Regions from separate parts of the Enterococcus sp. AAFC-DPL-5146 genome, predicted to be linked through region 2. Evidence: riboswitches for the same ligand, from Rfam matches in the RefSeq annotation. Region 2 holds a riboswitch; the other holds the start of a gene.

Region 1 (9,899 bases), 1.2 Mb from region 2:
AACAATAAGATTTGTAAAGTAGTTTTCCTTTACAAATTTCATCAAAAGGGTAGAAATTCCTGAATAAACATGATATGATATTTGAGGCTAAGAAATATCTTAGAAATTCGAATTTAGATATAGGAGGGAAAACACATGCGCGTAAACATTACTTTAGAATGTACTTCTTGTAAAGAACGTAACTACCTAACAAGCAAAAATAAACGTAACAATCCTGATCGTTTGGAAAAGCAAAAATATTGCCCACGTGAAAGAAAAGTTACTTTACACCGTGAAACAAAATAAGCTTTTAAATTATAGCGCTAGACCCTTGTCGTATAAGGGTTTAGTGTTTTTTTATTCTCAAAAAGTTAAAGTGAATCCGTTTTTGACTTCGTTAATAAAAAATAGTTTGTTGTATGAAATTTAAATAGATAAAATATGTTTAAAGGATTATTGTTTTTATTCGCTAATGGTTCATAATATAGATATACTGTGATTTAAGAAGTGAGTCATTATGAGCTCTATTTATCAGGAGAAGTACATTTATGAATCTCAAAACCAAAGGAATCCATAAAGACTCTACTAGTTACTTAGCAAATGCAACGGATTACCAACTGCATAAATTTTCTAAAGCTTCATTTAAAACCTATTTTGTTTTAAGCATGAATTGATTTTATTTGTCAGTATTGTTAAGGAGAGAATGAAATGAAAATCAGTATTCGCCATCGGTATATTAAAAAAATTCCAGTATTGGAAGTTGTTTCAGAGGAAAATAAAAATAATTCTTTGCCATTAGTCATTTACTACCATGGTTGGCAATCAGCTAAAGAGTTATCCTTGACTCAAGCTAGAAAATTAGCGAAAAAAGGGATGCGCGTGATTTTGCCAGATGCTATGAATCATGGGGAACGTAAAACAGGACCGATTTCTCCTATCCCTTCAGTCACATTTTGGGCTAGTATTCAATACAATATTATTGAATTTACGCAGTTAGTGCGTCATTTTGGGAAACAAGGACTAATAACAGAGGGAAAAATTGGGGTTGGCGGTGTTTCAATGGGAGGAATCACCACATGTGCGTTGTTGACACAACATCCGGAAATCAAAGCTGCTGTTTGTATGATGGGAACGCCAATGCCATTGCGCTATATTGAGCGAGTCATGGAACGATCAGCTGAAATGGATTTTTATGTCCCCAAAGATTTGCCGCTGTTACTTAGTTGGGTAGAAAAGTATGATCTTTCAAAGGCGCCAGAAAAGTTAGCGCAGCGTCCAGTTTTATTTTGGCACGGAACGAAAGACTCTAAAATTCCTTACGAAGATATGGCAGATTTTTTTCAGGAAATTGAAGGTAAGCCTTATGCTGAAAGTAGCCAGTTTATCACAGGTGTTGATGAGGAGCATCTGGTTAAAGGTGAGATGATGGATGTTGTGGCTGAATTTTTTGGAAACGAGTTATAGATGATATTAATAAGAGTTTGGGGGAATAATCAATTTTTTATGATTATTCCCCCAAACTCTTTGTTAATTATTAATGATTTAGAATGCATTATGGACCTGTATCTAAATTAAATGTATTCCGTAAAAATTGATGTAATACACTGTTTTTTTATTAAACGTCCTTGTACCGTTTTTAACAAATGTATTAGATATAAAGAAATGAGGAATATTAAACTTTGTATATAAAGTTATAGTTATTTTTAGTCGTTAAAAATTCTTTTTTAGAGAAATAAATAAAGTCAGGTTTATCTATTTCAAATATAGGAGTTTAGATAAAGTACTGTTTTTTAAAGTGAATACTGCTGTATTTATGACTAGGTATTCCAAATAAAAAAACAATCGTTATAAATCTGTCTTTTTTTCCCTTATAAACTGTTGTAATTTTAATAGTTCAACTATGTTTATATCTTAATTTTATAATCCAATTATTTGAAAAAATATTATATAAATAGTATTCTTTACAATGCAATCACGTATTGTTTAATAATCAGGTTGTTAAGCTTGGATAGTCAAGCTTAAAGTTATATAACTAGCTATACGAACTAACCGTTCAGAAAAAGGATACAATCTGTCTGTGGTAAAAATGTAGAATGTCTATTTTCTTATTTTACTGTCAACATTGGGCAAGTAAGTTCGTTCAGCTTTTAAATTTTAAGGAGGAAATCATGAAACGTTTTAACAGCTCTAAAATTAAGTTAGCAGGTGCATTGGTATTATTAACTGCTGCTCTGACGCCAAGTTCACTTGTATTTTTTGGGGATAATACAAGTTATGAAGTGAAGGCCGATGAGTTGACAAGTACGACAAATTTAGCGGATGTGAGTATTTTAAAGGACACGCAACTTTCATCAAAGAATGGGACAATTGTTAATGATGGAGTCAAACTGAACAAAAATGAAGACTCAACCTATGATTTAGAACTTTCTTTTGAGGGAACAGGGCTTGCAGATGTTGGTTTAGCATCGCCTAAAGTGATTGTTTTTGCAATTCCAGAAGAGTTACGTGGAAAGATTGATGGGCCAATACTAATTAATGCTAATGCAAAATTGTTGCCGATTGTTCCTAGCGACGTTCCGGGAGTGAAAGATCTAATTTTAAATGTTGGCACTTTAGTGACTAAACTACTTGGTTTAGCGAAACCTTTAGGCTTACAACTTGATTCACTGGAAAATGCGTTTAAAGGTCTTAATTCTCTTCAAGAATTAGGGAGTTATCACGCAACAGTTGAGGGGAAATTATCAGCAGATGGTAAATATGTGATGGTAGATTTCACTGATGGATTAGGACAATATGTTCGCTCAACATATGCCAATTTATTCAATCCATTGAAAGAAGCAGTTGACGGTTTAAAATTTACTGGACTTTTAGCAATATTAAACCCAGTTTTAAATTTATTAAAACCTGTTGTTAATTCGTTACTTAATCTTGTTTCAGATATAGCTAACGGAACATCGGATGTGCTGACAAAAGCGCTACAAGCGAATGTTTTAGGGAAAGTTGATTTTGATTTTTCTACGAAAGTTTCTAATGTAACAGCTGAGAAAGCGAAAGTTACTGCAATGGCCGTAAATAAGCCGATTATTGATTTAGAATTACTTAACACGATTCATGCGAATGGGAATGCAATCAATCTTTATTTCGATAAAGTAGAAGAAGATCCCCTAGCTAATTATCCAGTAACAAAACCTGTAATTGAAGATATCGTGGAAGGTGCCACAAGTCTTAACGGAAGAGTAAGTCTTACACAGCCCGTTCCCGATGGTGCGATATTTAAAGCCAAAGTTGAGTTGCCGGATGGAACGAGTTTAACTGAGGATGTTAATCCCGACGGTACATTTACGATTCCTTTTGGTAAGTACCAGCCTCAAGGCAATGATCAACTGAAAATAGTGATTGAAGCAAGCGTAGGGAAATATACCAAAGTTAGTGATCCAGAGATTAAACAGGTTATTACGGATCCATTTATTCATTACACTGTAGCAAAACCTGTTGTCGCAGATATTGTAGAGGGTATGACAAGTCTTAACGGCACTGTAAACCTTATACAACCAGTACCTAACGGAGTCACTTTTTCAGCAAAAGTCCAGTTACCTGATGGCTCAAACCTAACTGGGTCTGTGGATGAAGATGGTCATTTTACGATTCCTTTTGGTACCTATCAACCTCAAGGTAATGATCAGTTAAAGGTAGTGATTGAAGCCAGTGACGGTAAACGAACAAAAGCTAGTGACCCAGAAATTAAACAAGTCATTGAAGATCCATTTATTCACTACACAGTGACGAAGCCTATTGTCGGAGATATTTTAGAAGGAATGCCTAGTTTAAATGGTAGTGTTTCAATCAATCAACCGGTTCCTATGGGTGTGACTTTTACTGCGAAAGTTGAATTACCTGATGGTACGAATATAACAGGATTAGTTAATTCAGATGGTAGCTTTACAATTCCTTTTGGTAAATATCAACCGCAGGGCAATGATCAATTAAAAGTAGTAATTGAAGCCAGTGATGGTAAACGAACGAAGGTCAGTGAACCAGAAATCAAACAAGTGATTGTTGATCCTTTGAAAAATTATCAAGTTCCGAAACCTTTAGTCAATGCTGTGAATGAAGGAAGTAAAGTTGTTACAGGTTCTATTAGCTTAGCTAATGTTCCAGCAGGTACTAATTTATTTGTACAACTTCAATTTCCTGATGGGACATTGAGAAAAGTGGCAGTGGGAAATGACGGTACTTTTTCAATTCCTGTGTCAGACAAAAACTTAAAAGAAGGAAACCCGCTGAGGCTGACTACTATTGCAGAACATGTGCAATCTTTTAATGGTAAAAATAGTGAAAGTGTCGTTTTTGCAGTTGGTAAGTTGCCATCTTTAGAAGGATATGCCGTTCCAACACCAATTGTAGCACCTATTTTCGTAGGGGATAAAGCGATATCCGGAACGCTTAAACTTAACAATGCACCAGAAGGGACACAATTTAAGGTCAGAGTTCGATTCCCAGGAAATGTTTATGAAGAAGTCCCTGTTAATGCAGATGGTACGTTTTCATTAGATATTTCAGGTCGTCAATTGACACAGGGGACATCGATTACCTTTAACACAGTAGCAACACTTGGCATGGAAACAGCCTCAAGTGGCAGAATCATTGTTTCTGTAGGTGCCAAATAATTATAGGATTTACCAATCAAGAGAGGGTGTATAAAATGAAGAATGCAACATTTGTTACTACGAGTTCCGCAATGTTACTATTATCTGTTGTTTTTGGCACATTATTTATCGGACAATCAGCAGAAGCTGCTCCTGATGTTACTAAGTCAACAAATTTGGATGTTACTTTTACGCCAGGTGCCTTAACCTTACAGGCTGTTTCTACGATCAGCTATTCTTCACAGACAATTTCGGTAGATGATGCTTCTTATATTCCAACAAACCCTGAGGCAATCAATGTTGTAGTTTCAGATGCTCGTGGAACTAACGCTGGCTGGAAATTGAGCGGGAAATTAAATAGCTTTAAAGATTCCACCACGGCAGCTTCATTGCCAAATGCTAGTATGAACTTTAAAAATACACAAGCACAAACTAACAGTGATGCAGATGCCCCCACACCTGTAAATACAGTTAATTTAACCAGTGGCGCATCAACTGCGACCCCCTTTGCATCAGCCGCATCTGGAGCTGGGGCAGGAACATGGACCTTTACTTGGCCAGATGCTGAAAGTAAAGGCGTGACCTTAAATGTACCGGCTGCTATGGCAACGCTAGGTAAACATACTTCTACGATCGATTGGACATTGGCTGATGCGCCATAAATAGAAATGTGATTTAAAGAGAGTGGAATGAGAACTATTATATTCCACTCTTTTTTATGTGAGTATATTGAAAGGAGTGACTTAAATGAGTGGTTGTTTTAGGCCAAACATTCGTTTTATATTTGTTTCGATTGGACTTATTTTTTTATTTAGCTTATGGGATATAACGTCAGTTTCAGCGCAAGAAAAAAGTGAAGAAACAAATAGTTTTTATGTACAAGCAGTCATTCCGACTAATCAAGTGGATATCAATAAATCCTATTTTGATTTGCGGATGATACCAGATGCAGAACAAGAATTACAAGTGAAGCTGGTAAATCCAGAAGATGCTCCCATCTCAGTTTCAGTGAATGCATTAAATGCAACGACGACAGAAGAGGGGATGATTGACTATACGTTAAGAGGCGTCAAAGATAAAAGTTTAAAATATCCCTTTGAATCATTGATTAAAGTAATTGAAACGAATATTTCTTTACAGCCATATGAAACGAAAATTGCTCGTTTTCATTTGAAGATGCCAAAGGAGAAGTATAACGGGGTGATTGTAGGAGGATTACGTTTTACAAAAAATATACCTGAGAGTGAAATGAAGAATAAAGAGGTTACGGTTCAGCAGCGATTTCATTATGTTGTTGGTGTTGTTTTGAATGAGACGGATCTATCGGTTCATCCAGAGTATGAAATGGATTCTGTAAAAGTAGCGAAATCCAAACAAGGGAAGAAAATATCTGTGATCCATTCAATTCGAAATAAGAACGCTGCGATTTCTAAAAAAATGGATTTAAATGTCACGATTCGAAAAAAAGGGAATGATGCCCCAGTAATTAAGCTGAAGAAAGAATCATTAGAAATGGCACCCAATTCTGTGATGGATTTTCCTGTACCTATAACAAGACAGTTGCAGCCTGGAAAATATATAAGTACAACCTTAGTTACGCAAGAGGGGAAAAAATGGACATTTGAGAATGAATTTGAGATCACGAGAGAGCAATCAAAGTTGATTAATGAAGAGAATAAAGGAACTCAAGTTGAAAGTAGGATTCCTTTTTGGTTGATTTTGGTGATTGTGTTGTTGATTTTATTGGTGTTGGTTCAGACTTATGTTTTGTGGAGGAAGAATAGGAAATAGATTGTTTAGCATTTGTATTATCTAGAATAAAATTATAGCCCGTTACTGAATCTTGATTAAGAGGAAGTAAGGGTTTTTTTGATATTATCCACATATTTGATTGAAAAAACTATTTTTTAATAATAATGATTGCATTAATCCGTTTTGATATAATATATATAGAACTAGTGGAAGGGATCTGTAATAATGAAAACTGCAATAATTACTAAAACCGTCAATTTATTAGACGGAGGCTGCAACGCATGTGGAATTATAGAAGATGAGAATTTCACATTAACGATAGATGAACAAGTGCTACCTCTAGATGAGCTGACAGTCAATTCTTTAGTCACAACGATTGTTTTAAAAAATGGATATAAACGAGAATATGAAACAGATGTTTTGGATGACTACATTATTTATAAAAAAGAGGACCACCAAGTAATCCTTAAAGAAGAATACGATTATCTGATCTATTCAAATGATTCATCAAAAATTGAAACTAAAAATCAAATCATTGATACAACAGTATTGTTAAAAAAAGTGAATGAAATATTGACGATTCTTTTTGATGTAGAAGAATTAGCTTTTATTTTATAGTCAGATGAATAGAAATAGAGAGAGGCAAATTTACCTCTCTTTATTTCTTTAATTATTCTATTTGAAAAATCTCAGACATAGTTATTTTTTCAAATCGTTCTTGTGAGTCAGAAATATCTTCGTCATGATCATAAACGAACAACTTGAAATCCTCTGTTTTAGGAATGCGTTGAAAGGTTTCACTATCTAAAAAGAGAATCATTTGCTGACAAAGCCATTCTAAGACCGTTTCGATATCTTGTTCATCCTCCACCCAATCATCAAATAGATGCAAAGAGGTAAACCGTTGATTTTCATCCCAATCACCAGAATTGTATTTCATTTCGTTTATTTGCTGTTCATTGTACCCTTTATCCGTATAATAATTTGTTGTTTCTTGCCAAAGTTCTACGGTATTGAAGCAGAGATTTATTTCACCTTCTTCATAAATATTGCAGTCTAAAGCAAATGTGTAGAATGTTTCATCAGAATGATCTAGTAAAAAGTTATCAATACTGTCAGTTAAAAAATTGAAAAAGAATTCCTGTTGTTTTTCTAAAAAATTTTCCATGTACTGCCTCCAAAATTAAGACCTTTTAAACATTGAAACAGATATTTTTGAAAATGTCTATCTAAATTGTAAAGAATAAGAATGATACAATCGATAACAGAAGTGAAAATGGTTAAGAAAAAGTAAAGATTATTTGTAATTTTATTGCTGGAAACAAGACTATTAAGCTTACTATATCCAGTTTATAATAAGAAATCTGGATTTATTATGGCTACTTTGTGAGGTTGTTTTATCCATTTTTAATTTGACTTTGGGATGCTTACAGATTATAGTTTAAAATGAATTAAATACTTGTTAGGTGAGGCTCCTATATAAACACAGGCTGCTGCTCAGAAATGTCGAAAGACAGGCACGGGTAGGACAAAAGTTGTCGAATTAAGGCGATTTTCAAAGTAGCTAAAAGCAATGCTTTTTACGTTATATAGTGCTAAAACTCAACGAAGAGAAGATCTAGGTAATTTGTAAATAAGTGACTGTTGTCATGTGTTTTTACCCAGTAATCTAATCCCTTCGCTGATTGATGTTAGTGAAGGGATTTTCTTGTATACAAGTAAATATACGAGGTTTGGAAAGGAATTCAAAATGAAAAAATCTGTAAAAATAGGTATTATTACTTTGTTATCTATTCTTCTTGTGGTGATTGGTTCAGCCTGTTATGCTGCCATATCATTTCAAGTAGCGAAAGAAAAAAGCGAGTCACAACTTTCCAGTAAAAACCATAATTTTACTGGTGATCAGCAATCAAGTAATAAAGAATTAACTGTTATGGTTGTTGGGAATGACTCTAGAGATGACGATGAGGATCAAGGGAGATCAGATACATTGATGGTGGCTCATTATGATGGTAAGACGAAACAGCCTAAATTAATTTCAATCATGAGAGACAGTTATGTAGATATTCCTAATCGTGGTATGGATAAAATAAATGCAGCGTATGCATATGGCGGCGCTCAATTAACTAAAGAAGTGTTGAATCAAGATTTTGGTTTACCAATCAATTATTATGTTGTAATGGATTTTAAAGAGTTTAGTGATATTATCGATGAACTTTATCCAAAAGGAGTCACGATTGACGCTGAAAAAGATATTAATTTAGACGGAGTAGATATTGTCAAAGGTAAGCAAACTCTACATGGGAATAGTCTATTGCAATATGCTCGTTTTAGAATGGATGAAGAAGGGGATTTCGGACGAATCAGACGTCAGCAACAAGTAATGGATGCATTGATTAATCAGTCAAAAGACTTGATTCCAATCTGGGAATTGCCTCAAGTTGCTGGGAAATTAGTTGGGAAAATTGATACAAATGTTTCCACTAGTTTATTGATTGATTTAGCCAAAGATTTTCTTTCTGGAAAAGTAAAACCATTAAAATCACTTTCAGTTCCGGTACAAGGAACATGGGACTTTAATGACTATACAGAGTCTGGCAGCGTGATTGAACTAGATGCACAGAAGAATGCTGACGCAATTCAAGCGTTTATGAAAAATAATTAGAATCTAATTGAATAACTGAATCGATCTGCTTGTTCAACTATATGTTGAGTAAGCAGATCGTTTTTTTTATTAAAATAATAAAACAAGTTAACTTAATTCTATGCGTTTCAATCAAGCTTGTGCTATCCTTTAAGAAAACGTTTTAGTCATTTAGAAAGAAGGTTTTACTGTGAAGGTCGTGATTATTGGAGCTTCTTTTGCTGGTTTGTCAGCTGCTTTGGCGATAAGAAAAAGGCATCCTAATGCAGAAATACATATTATTGAGAAACAACAAACGATTGGTTATTTATCAGGTGGACTTAATCTTTATTTTAATGAATCAATTGAACCAGCCGAAGAAGCTCGATTTATTTCGGAAAAACAAGTAACAGATAGAAACATTCATTTACTATTAAATGCAACTGTAATCAGCATGGATTCAATTGAGCATATCCTTAAATATGAACAACAAGGATCTGAGCTTTTCATGTCCTTTGATAAATTAATCTTAGCAACAGGCTCAAGTCAATGGTCACAGAAGATTCTTGGCAGTGAATCTGAAAAAGTATTAAAATATAAATTTTTACCAGGAGTTCTAAAGGCTATTGAACGATTGGAAGCGAGCGAAAAGGTCGCTTTGATTGGCGGTGGTCAAATTGGTGCAGAAGCCGCAGATACACTACTAAAGAAGGGGAAAGAAGTTCATCTTTTTGAGCGGATGGATTATTTATTATTTAAGTATTTCGATAAAGAAATGATTCAGCCTGTACAAGATGAAATGGAAGCTAAAGGGGTAGTTTTTCATTTTGATGAGATGGTCGAGACGATCACTGATACCGATGAAGGTCTTTTGATTGCAACGAAAAAAATCGATTGCT
Region 2 (9,899 bases):
GTTTAATGGCACCACCTCCATATGCGAAAGGAAAGTTTCCCTTCCGCTTATATTTACTTGGAGGGATTCTAGCTAACTTAATTACTAGCTGTATTGTTGGTATAGTTTTTATGCCTGATTCCATGATCGCTGCTGCCTTTTTTATTGCAGGTATGTTTATTGTTATAACAAATGGTTTTCCAACTGGTTTTAATGATGGAATGACTTTCAAAATTGCGTCTTCTAGCCATGAGCAACAATATTTACTCTATGTACAATTTGAAACAAACTACCAATTGAATCAAGGAAAAACATATCTTGACCTACCTGAACTGTTTTTTGAATTAACTCCAACCAAGACTAAACAAACCTATCTCAATGATTATCAATACTTTTTAAGAATTGCTCGTTTCTCGCAAGAACGTGATTGGAGACGTTTAAGTACCCAGATGGAATACTTGTGGAGCCAGTTGGATGATTTGCTTCCTCCATATCAAATTGAAGTAAAAAAAGAACTGATTTTTTCTCTCTCTATCACTAAACCAGAAGATGAACGTATTCTTCAATTATGGTCGGACAAAAGCGTTCAGCTTAGTTTAAAGCAGCCTTTAATGGGTAATAAACGAATAGAAGCCTCTTACTATTACTTTGTAAACCATGACCCTAAACTGGCTTTACTTTGCTTAAAAGCTGGAAAAAAATTACTAGATAAGGCTCCTGTATTAGGGGATGCAAAAGCTGAAATGAACTTGAATGACTGGTTACAGGAACAAATTTCTCTAGAACAAGGTACTTTATTTTAAATAGAAATAAAAATGACTGGCAATATTTTATTTAAACATCGCCAGTCATTTTTACATATCTTTTTAATAGTCACCTTTAATAACAAAGAACGAGCCGCGAATAGTTCCTGCCAACTTAGATTTTTGACGAGCAAACTTGAACTTTCCTTCAAACTCAACTGGGATTTCCATACCGTCAGAAAGTTTAAATCCTACTGCACGTTTCCCACCGTCTTCAAGTGTATACATCACATTTACGGCCAAGCCATTTTCATAAAAAACATATGCCATCTTAATTCCCTCTACTTCAAAGCTTGATACTTCTAATGGTTTATACGGGAATTTCATATCTCTTTGTGCTAAAATTTTTTCAATCCAAGCTAAAGTTTCAGTATCTTCACTAGCTGGCACCGTTATAAATTCATGTTTGTATTTATTCCAATAATAACGAGCTTCATTCGCACGTAAACCTGCCATCGCTTCCGCCACTGGAGAACTTTCAAAACCAACTGTTGAGACGTTTTTGAAATCTACTTTATAGGACATTTGAACTCCTCTTTTCTTTTGATGTATGGTAATTATATGCAATGATGGATTCATTGACAAATAAAATGGATTTGGTTTTTCTTGAGATGATTTAACAACATTACATGCAACCATAAAAAAACGAATATCGCTATCGACATTCGCTCATTTACTTTATCCATCTTTACAATAATTCTTTTCTCAATTCCTCATCCGTGCGATCAGATAAATACTTAGGCGCAATATCCAGAACGGTATACGCTCCAAATTGCTTTTCTTTAGCCAAACGAGCACAAGCTCTAGCGTAAGCAACTAACACACTTGCGGTAAATTCAGGGTTACTTTCCAATTGTAAATTATACTCAATCACTTGCTTCGTCTTTTGATGGGTTGTCCCAGTATGAAGAACTGTTCCGCCATGAGGCATAGCTTTATGATTTTCATCTAGTTCAGCCTGTGAAATAAAGTGAACTTCCGTGTCATAGTCAGCAAAATAATTTGGCATAGAAATGATTTCTTCCCGAATTCTCTTTGAATCGCCTTCATCTTCTAGAACAACAAAACATTCTCTAAAATGTTTATCACGAGTCGTCAACTGTAATGTTTCACCTGCTTTGAGTTTCTCGATAACCTCATTATTTGGAATCGTGTATTGAACAGCATCTATCACTCCATCAATTCGTCTTAATGCATCGGAGTGTCCCTGACTAACTCCTCTACCCCAAAAAGTATTCGTCTCACCATCCGGTAAAATACTTTGGGCATATAATCGATTTAAGCTAAACAAACCTGGATCCCACCCAGTTGAGATAATTGATGCCGTTTGATTTTCTTTTGCCACTTGGTCCACTTTAGCAAAATGCTCTGGAATTTTTGCGTGTGTATCGAAACTATCGATTGTATTAAATAAATGCGTCCATTCTGGCGTTTGCGTTGGTAAATCTGTTGCTGATCCGCCACATAAAATACAAACATCGATGTCATTTTTTTTAGACTTAAGTTGATCCATTGTGAACGCCTGTCCACCTTCTGTTTCAACAGTTTCAGGTGCTCTTCTCGTAAAGATGCCGACTAACACCATATCTTTATTCTGTTTGATAGCACGTTCCACGCCCCGACCCAGGTTCCCATACCCGACAATTGCTACTTTTATCATACTTACATTCCTCCACTTCTATGCCTCAAATTATACCAAATGGAAAAGTCATTTGACAATTGGAATTTATATAAGCAGACTATTTTGCGAAAATTACATTCATTCTTTTTTTGAGTCTAATCTTTGGCTAGTTTTTAGCATTGAGAATTTCCCGTTAATAGCCATTTTTTGCAGATAAATATATGAAAGATTTACCCAAGCAAAACTCAATAAAAATCCTCCAATCACATCACTAGGATAATGAACCCTTAAATAAATTCGACCTAGTCCAATCAACAGTACATAAACAACTAGACCTATTTTTAACCATTGATATTTTTTTGGATTATTTGAATAGACAGTATGAATCACTAAAATTATCGAACAGGCGAGACACATCGCCAATAAAGAATGGCCACTAGGAAAGCTGTAAGAAGTTTTTTCAGCCAGTTGTTCTACATTGGGTCTGATCCTTGCAACAGATTGTTTCAGGATAAATCCTAGTGCACTAACGACAAAAACATTACTACTCGTCCAAACTGCCAAAATCCTATAGTTATTCCTCCAAAGTACAAAAGAAACAATCAAACTTACGATAAAAATAGGAACGATCGTAGCTGTTTTGGCAAATAAGTTCACAAAATTGGTAATCACGTCACTAGGTTTCCAGTTAAACTGGTAGATAAACGAATCTAACTGACTAAACCATGAAGGATTTGTAACAACTAAAAAAGTAAGTATTGAAAATAATACAATACTTAAAATAGCTGGAGTAAATTTTTTTTCTTTCAATGTAGACATCCTCTCATTTCTAATTCATTAAACTTGTGAAGGTTAAGATGTCATAATCCTCTCAAAAGAAAAAAGCCAAACAATTTTTTCATAAGACGTTTGACTTTCAATCAATCTCATCGTCTGAGTTTTAGCACTATACAACGTAAAGAAAAATTCTTAGCTATTTTATGAAAAGCCTTAATTCGACAATTCCTGTTTTACCCATTGGCGTCTTTCGACGTTTCTGCGCAATAGCTTGTGTTTGTATAGGAGCCTCACCTAACAAGTTTATTTATTTTTATAAATCGTACCGTTTGGACGTTATTTTTTCAAGTTTTTTTGTTTCTCTTTATTTTTTCTTAATTTTAAAAGAGGAACCCGTCAATTTTTTTGACAAGCCCCTCTTTTATTTTCTAGTTTATATTGAATTTTATTTTACGCATCTAACTCTTCAAACTGTGAATTGTAAAGTGATGCATAGTAGCCACCTTCAGCAAGTAATTCTTCGTGTGTTCCTTGTTCTTTAATATCGCCATCTTGCATATAAAGAATTTTATCTGCATCTTTGATTGTTGATAAACGGTGAGCGATAACAAATGACGTACGACCAGCCATTAAGTTATTCATAGCGCCTTGAATCAATCCTTCTGTCCGTGTATCAACAGATGACGTTGCTTCATCAAGAATCAAGATTGGTTTGTCTGCTAAAATCGCACGAGCAATAGTTAACAGTTGTTTTTGACCTTGAGAAATATTTGAAGATTCTTCATTTAATTCCATATTATAGCCGCCAGGTAATGTTTGGATAAAGTGGTGAACATGAGCAGCTTTTGCAGCTTCATACACTTCTTCATCTGTTGCATCTAGACGACCATAGCGAAGATTTTCCATAATAGTTCCTTTAAATAACCAAGTATCTTGTAAAACCATCCCAATATTTTTACGAAGATCTGCACGATTAAAGTCTTTAATATTATAGCCATCGATTTTAATTGCACCAGAGGTAACATCGTAAAAACGCATCAGTAATTTAACCATGGTTGTTTTACCAGCTCCAGTTGGTCCAACAATTGCTACTGTTTGGCCAGAATCCACATGTGAACTGAAATCATTAATAATGATTTTATCTGGTGTGTAACCAAAACGAACATGTTCAAAGTCTACCATACCTTTTGCTTTATCAATTTTAACTGGATTTTCTACAGTTTGCTCTTCTTCGTCCTCCCCAAGAAATTCAAAGACACGTTCAGCAGCTGCTGCCATTGATTGAAGTAAATTAGATACTTGAGCCAATTGAGCAATAGGTTGTGTTAAGTTACGAACGTATTGGATGAAGGCTTGAATGTCACCAACAGTGATTGAACCATTGTAAGCCATAATTCCACCAAAGATAGCAACAGCTACATAGCCAAGGTTTCCAACAAAGTTCATAATTGGTTGCATCAAACCAGAAAGAAATTGAGATTTCCATGCTGATTTGAATAATACATCATTTTTTTCTTTAAATTCTTTCAGAGCGTTATCTTCATCATTAAATAAACGTACGATGTTGTATCCACCGATTGTTTCTTCTACTTTACCATTGATTACTCCAAGATATTCTTGTTGTGTTTTAAAGTATTTTTGTGAGTTTTTCACAACAATCATAATCAAAATCATTGAAATCGGTACAATCAAAATGGCAATACCCGTCATCTGTACTGAAATTGACAGCATCATTACAATAACCCCAATGATGGTGAAGGTTGACGTAATCAATTGGGTGATTGATTGATTTAAGGATTGACCTAATGTATCTACATCATTTGTAATACGTGATAATACTTCACCCGTTGTCCGACTTTCAAAATAGTTCATAGGCATACGGTTGATTTTTTCTGAAATTTCTTTCCGCATCCGATAAGTGATTTTTTGCGAAATCGTTGACATGATCCATCCTTGGATAATCCCAAAAAGAGAAGCAACAAGGTAAAGACCTAACATGAATAATAAGATGCCGCCGATTTTATCAAAATCAATTCCGCCAGTACCTTGATATTTTTTGATTAAGCCATTAAATAATTCCGTGATCGCTTTTGATAAGATTTTTGGTCCCCAAATATTGAAAATAGTTGAGGCAATTGCAAAAATTATTACAAAGAAAACAGGAATTTTATAGGCACCAAGGTAAGACAGTAATTTTTTCAAGGTTCCTTTAAAATCTTTTGCTTTTTCCACTGGAGCAATTTGTCCAGGTCCACCGCCACGACCGCCACGAGGGCGAGTTTGTTTTTGTTCTGACATTCTATTCGCTCCTCCCTACTCAGCTTCTTCTATGCCTAATTCGGCATTGCTTAATTGCGACTGGGCAATTTCTTGATAGACTTTTGATGATTCCATTAATTCTTCGTGTGTCCCATGTCCTACTACACGTCCTTCATTTAACACAATAATGTTATCTGCATGAAGAATCGTAGAGATTTTTTGGGCTACAATGATTTGTGTTGCACCTTTGATATTTTCAGACAACGCTTTACGCAACGCTACGTCAGTTTTATTATCAAGAGCAGAAAATGAATCATCGAAGATTAATATTTTAGGATTTTTCGCTAACGCACGGGCAATGGATAGACGTTGTTTTTGCCCACCTGAAACGTTGGTCCCACCTTGAGAAATTTCACGGTCATAGCCTTTTTCATTTGAATCAATGAACTCTTGAGCTTGAGCAATTTTAGCGGCTTTTTCCATTTGTTCATCTGAAATATCTGCATCACCAAATTTAATATTTGAAGCAATATCTCCAGAGAATAAAATTCCTTTTTGCGGAACGAAACCAATGATTTCATGTAATTTATGCAAACTCATTTCGCGAATATCAATTCCGTCAATCGTAATCCGTCCACCTGTTACATCAAAAAGTCGTGGAATCAAGTTAACGATTGTTGATTTACCTGAACCAGTTGAACCAATTAAAGCTGTTGTTTGCCCTGGTTTAGCCACAAAGTTAATATGATGAAGCACATCTTCGTCAGCATCGCTGTAACGGAATTCTACTGCTTCAAATTTCACTTCACCTTTAAAATCATGATTATCTTTAGGGTGTTTTGGATCTGTAATTGTTGGAACTGTTTCAAGAACTTCTTCCACACGACCAGCTGCAACGTTGGCACGAGGTAAGATAATTGAAACCATTGACAACATCATAAATGCCATAACAATCATCATTGTGTATGTGATAAATGCCATCATATCACCCACTTGAAGTTGACCATTATTCATGTTATGCCCGCCGACCCAAACGATCAAAACAGAGATTCCATTCATCATCAACATCATCACAGGCATCATGATAGACATTGCACGGTTAACGAATAATTGAGTTTTCATTAAGTTCGTGTTGGCTGTGTCAAAACGTTTTTCTTCAAATTTTTCACGAGAAAACGCACGGATAACTGGTAAACCAGTAATAATTTCACGAGAAACTAAGTTTACTCTATCAACCAAGTTTTGCAATGCTTTAAATTTTGGCATGGTTGTTAATAACAATGTCATAACTAAAACTAAAACAGCCACCACAGCGACTCCAACAATCCATCCCATACCCGTTCCTGTTTTATAAACATTGTAAATTCCGCCAATACCTAAGATCGGTGCATATAAAACGATACGCATAATCATAACGATCCCCATTTGCATTTGCTGAATATCATTGGTATTACGAGTAATTAATGAAGCGGGGGAGAATTTTTCCATTTCTGTGTTTGAAAATTGTAATGTACGTTCATATTGTCCCACACGTAAATTTCTTGCCACAGATGCTGCAACTAATGAAGCAATCAGTCCAACAATAATTGCTGCAACAGCTGAAACAAGGGTTAAGAGGATCATTTTTGTCCCTGTTTTCACCATATAGTCTGTTTGAATTTGTTGTGTATTCATATCTAGTGCTTTGTATTCAGCAAGTGTTAATTGAATGCCCACTGTTTTCATTGAATCAGCACCTAGATCTCCTAAACTTTCTTTAGTTGCTTTACGAGCCGCCTCGACTTTAGCTGGCATCGCTTCAGTTTTTGTTTTGATTGAATCAGCTAACGTTTTAGCTTCGGCACCTTTCGCTTGAGCTTGTTGAGCCAATGCTTGAGCTTCTGTGCCTTTTTCAGTTGCTATAGCAATATCAGTTGAAGAGGCAGCTGCTTCACCAGCTGCTTTAGCTTGTTCACCTAAAGTGGTTGCTTCTTCGCCAAGTTGTTTTGCTTTGGCAGCGTCTGCTCCAACCGTTTTATAGTCTTCAATAATTGCTTTGGCTTCACTTCCACTTGATGAATCTTTTGATTGAGAAGAAGCTAACATCATCATTGGCAGATTAAAGATATCTGCTAATTTTGCTTCTGTCATATCATCTTGAAGGTTTAATTTATAGACTTCAACGTCTTTTCCATCAATCTTTTCGGTTGTTCGTTTATAGTTGTCTTCAACTGTTTTTTTCTCATCATCGGTCATGAACATTTCAATTCCTTGAAGAGTTGTTTTCCTGATTTTTTCAGGGGTGGAGTATTCAAGCCCTCCTTGTTGAATACCAACATCGACGATACCTGATGTTAGTTTTGGTAAGCTTAAATCACTATTTGCCTGTACGACTAAAAGCACAAGAACTGCGATGACCGCATACCAGTATTTGCCGAGATATTTAAAAATCTTCACTATTGGTCACCTTCCTCTTTCAGGGATATTTGTTGGGAGTAGTCTACGAATTTCGCAGTCAGGTCGATAAATTGTTTTGTGTCTTTCTCTCCCATTAGTTTAAAAACTTGAACAATCTTATCACGCATTTCTTTCTTTTGAAGCTTCGCTACTTTCTTTCCACATTCGGTTAAAGTAACGTTGATGCGACGACGATCATTAGGGTCCATAGTACGTTCGATTTGGCCCTTTTTTTCTAAACTGCCTAACACAACTGCAATACGAGCACTAGACAGTTTAAGTGATTCAGCGAGATGTTTCGGGCTAGTTGGTTCACCATAGCGATAAAGAAACTTGATGACAATACTTTCACCTTGGTTACTCTTTTCTAGTCTACTAAATGCACTATGTCGATTTTGAACCATTAGACGCATAAGCTCTTGTTCGGCCTCTTCTGCAAATGACATATGACTCCTCCTTTTCTCAAAATAATTGCTTCTACCATTAATAGCTAACGGTGTTAGTAATTAATACTGTTCGATATTAACGCAAATAGCTTTTGATGTCAATAGTATTGAATTAAAAATAAAAATGAATCCGTTTTTATTTAAGAATCTTAAAAATGTGTTCGATATTCTATTTAAAAGAGAAGAGATTTTTCGCTAAAAAAAATCTGAAAACATTAATAGGCCATGTCCCCAGACTAACTTTTATAGATTTAAATTTACTATTTCTAACAACAGAATCTACATTACAACATGCCCATTTTGAGAGGATTTCAATGAATTCATTTAACTGCTGCGGATTAAAATGAACAACAACCGGATAACAAGCATATCCGCTGACTTTAAAAACTCGTCTATTTCGTTGATTGTTCTTTCTATTATCTTTTAACTAAGCAAGTCGTTGTCCAATTACTTACTCTGTAAGTTGGATTTTTTCGCTGATGTCTTTATTTGATAATTTGACATTTACTTCTAAAAGCTACAAATTTACTGAACACAATGAACTTAGAACTTTCAACTTACTTGATAAAAAACAGCCTACTTTTATCAGAAAACGAGTCTCCGTTATTTCAGTTAACCTTAAAATCGAATGAAGCTGACTTAGTAGGCTAATAATCAATCAAGTTTTTTTCGCGTTTATTATACCTAAAAACAAATATCGCCATAGTATGAACTCGCATAAATACAATTCTTTATATTTTCAAATTTACGAGATAGTAAAACAAAAAGTTGAGTAAAGTTCTTTATTAGAACTTACTCAACTTTCTTACATGCCTCTTTAGTTTAACTGTTTTAACTAGGGATATCTTATTTAATTCTGGAATAAATGTCACTACACTTTAAAAGATAACCATTTCTTTACAATTAAAAATAAGAGAATCAATGTTAAGCCAACTACAAGAAGAAACAAACTTACTGCTTCTCCTGTGGTCGGTAAGATATCAATAGAATCACTTTTTATAACCGTTGAAACTTTATCACTTTTATTTTCCTCATCATTTGAATCATTTACAATTTGTTTTTCACTTTTATTTCTATTCAATGTTCCGTTTACTGGAATACTAACTTCTGCTTCTCCATAAACAGTATTTCCCATTCCAAATAGTCCCAAAAGAAAACAAGTAACAAGGATTAGCGAAAAAATGATGCTTTTTTTTTTCATACGATTATTTAACGGGATTTCCATCTTTACCTAATACTTCAAATTTCATAGTCATTGCATAAGAAACTGTTTGTCTAGCAGGTTCGTCCGCTTTAGTAGCTTTGTCGGATTCTATTTTTTCTGGTGTTACTTTACCTGTATATTGAAATTTATATTCAGATCCTTCTGATTTTCCAGAAAGAATTGGAGATTCCAATTTGCTCAATAATTTGTTCATTTCACCAGTTGGGGTACCATCAGCTGTAATAAGGTCAAAGGCTGTCTCACCCTCTTTGTTATTTTTTGGTTGTAGACTTAATTTATCAATCGCTTTTGCCGCTGTTGCGTCCTTTGGAAGAGTAAAGCTTGCTAAATTAACATTTACTGGACGAGCCGAT

What was found. Region 2 has a riboswitch for magnesium ahead of AC4BB2_RS08635 (phosphatase PAP2 family protein). Riboswitches for the same ligand answer to the same signal wherever they lie in the genome.
Region 1: it holds a riboswitch for magnesium, as region 2 does, so the genes downstream of both, AC4BB2_RS03230 (LCP family protein) here and AC4BB2_RS08635 (phosphatase PAP2 family protein) in region 2, are expected to answer to the same signal.

Annotation. Positions count from the first base shown of each region.
Region 1 covers NZ_CM177103.1:705,375-715,273, forward strand. The annotation lists gene AC4BB2_RS03185 (peptidoglycan D,D-transpeptidase FtsI family protein) at 1-8, shown strand, start outside; gene rpmG (50S ribosomal protein L33) at 136-285, shown strand; gene AC4BB2_RS03195 (hypothetical protein) at 528-653, shown strand; gene AC4BB2_RS03200 (alpha/beta fold hydrolase) at 688-1,443, shown strand; gene AC4BB2_RS03205 (adhesive domain-containing protein) at 2,148-4,646, shown strand; gene AC4BB2_RS03210 (WxL domain-containing protein) at 4,682-5,287, shown strand; gene AC4BB2_RS03215 (WxLIP family cell surface protein) at 5,373-6,416, shown strand; gene AC4BB2_RS03220 (DUF4809 family protein) at 6,603-6,995, shown strand; gene AC4BB2_RS03225 (DUF4303 domain-containing protein) at 7,048-7,545, opposite strand; M-box (ykoK) riboswitch at 7,829-7,997, shown strand; gene AC4BB2_RS03230 (LCP family protein) at 8,128-9,042, shown strand; gene AC4BB2_RS03235 (FAD-dependent oxidoreductase) at 9,212-9,899, shown strand, end outside.
Region 2 covers NZ_CM177103.1:1,881,824-1,891,722, forward strand. The annotation lists gene AC4BB2_RS08620 (hypothetical protein) at 1-782, shown strand, start outside; gene AC4BB2_RS08625 (DUF8821 family protein) at 846-1,307, opposite strand; gene AC4BB2_RS08630 (diaminopimelate dehydrogenase) at 1,471-2,442, opposite strand; gene AC4BB2_RS08635 (phosphatase PAP2 family protein) at 2,542-3,213, opposite strand; M-box (ykoK) riboswitch at 3,322-3,489, opposite strand; gene AC4BB2_RS08640 (ABC transporter ATP-binding protein) at 3,631-5,478, opposite strand; gene AC4BB2_RS08645 (ABC transporter ATP-binding protein) at 5,494-7,875, opposite strand; gene AC4BB2_RS08650 (MarR family winged helix-turn-helix transcriptional regulator) at 7,875-8,321, opposite strand; gene AC4BB2_RS08655 (LPXTG cell wall anchor domain-containing protein) at 9,193-9,456, opposite strand; gene AC4BB2_RS08660 (hypothetical protein) at 9,527-9,899, opposite strand, start outside.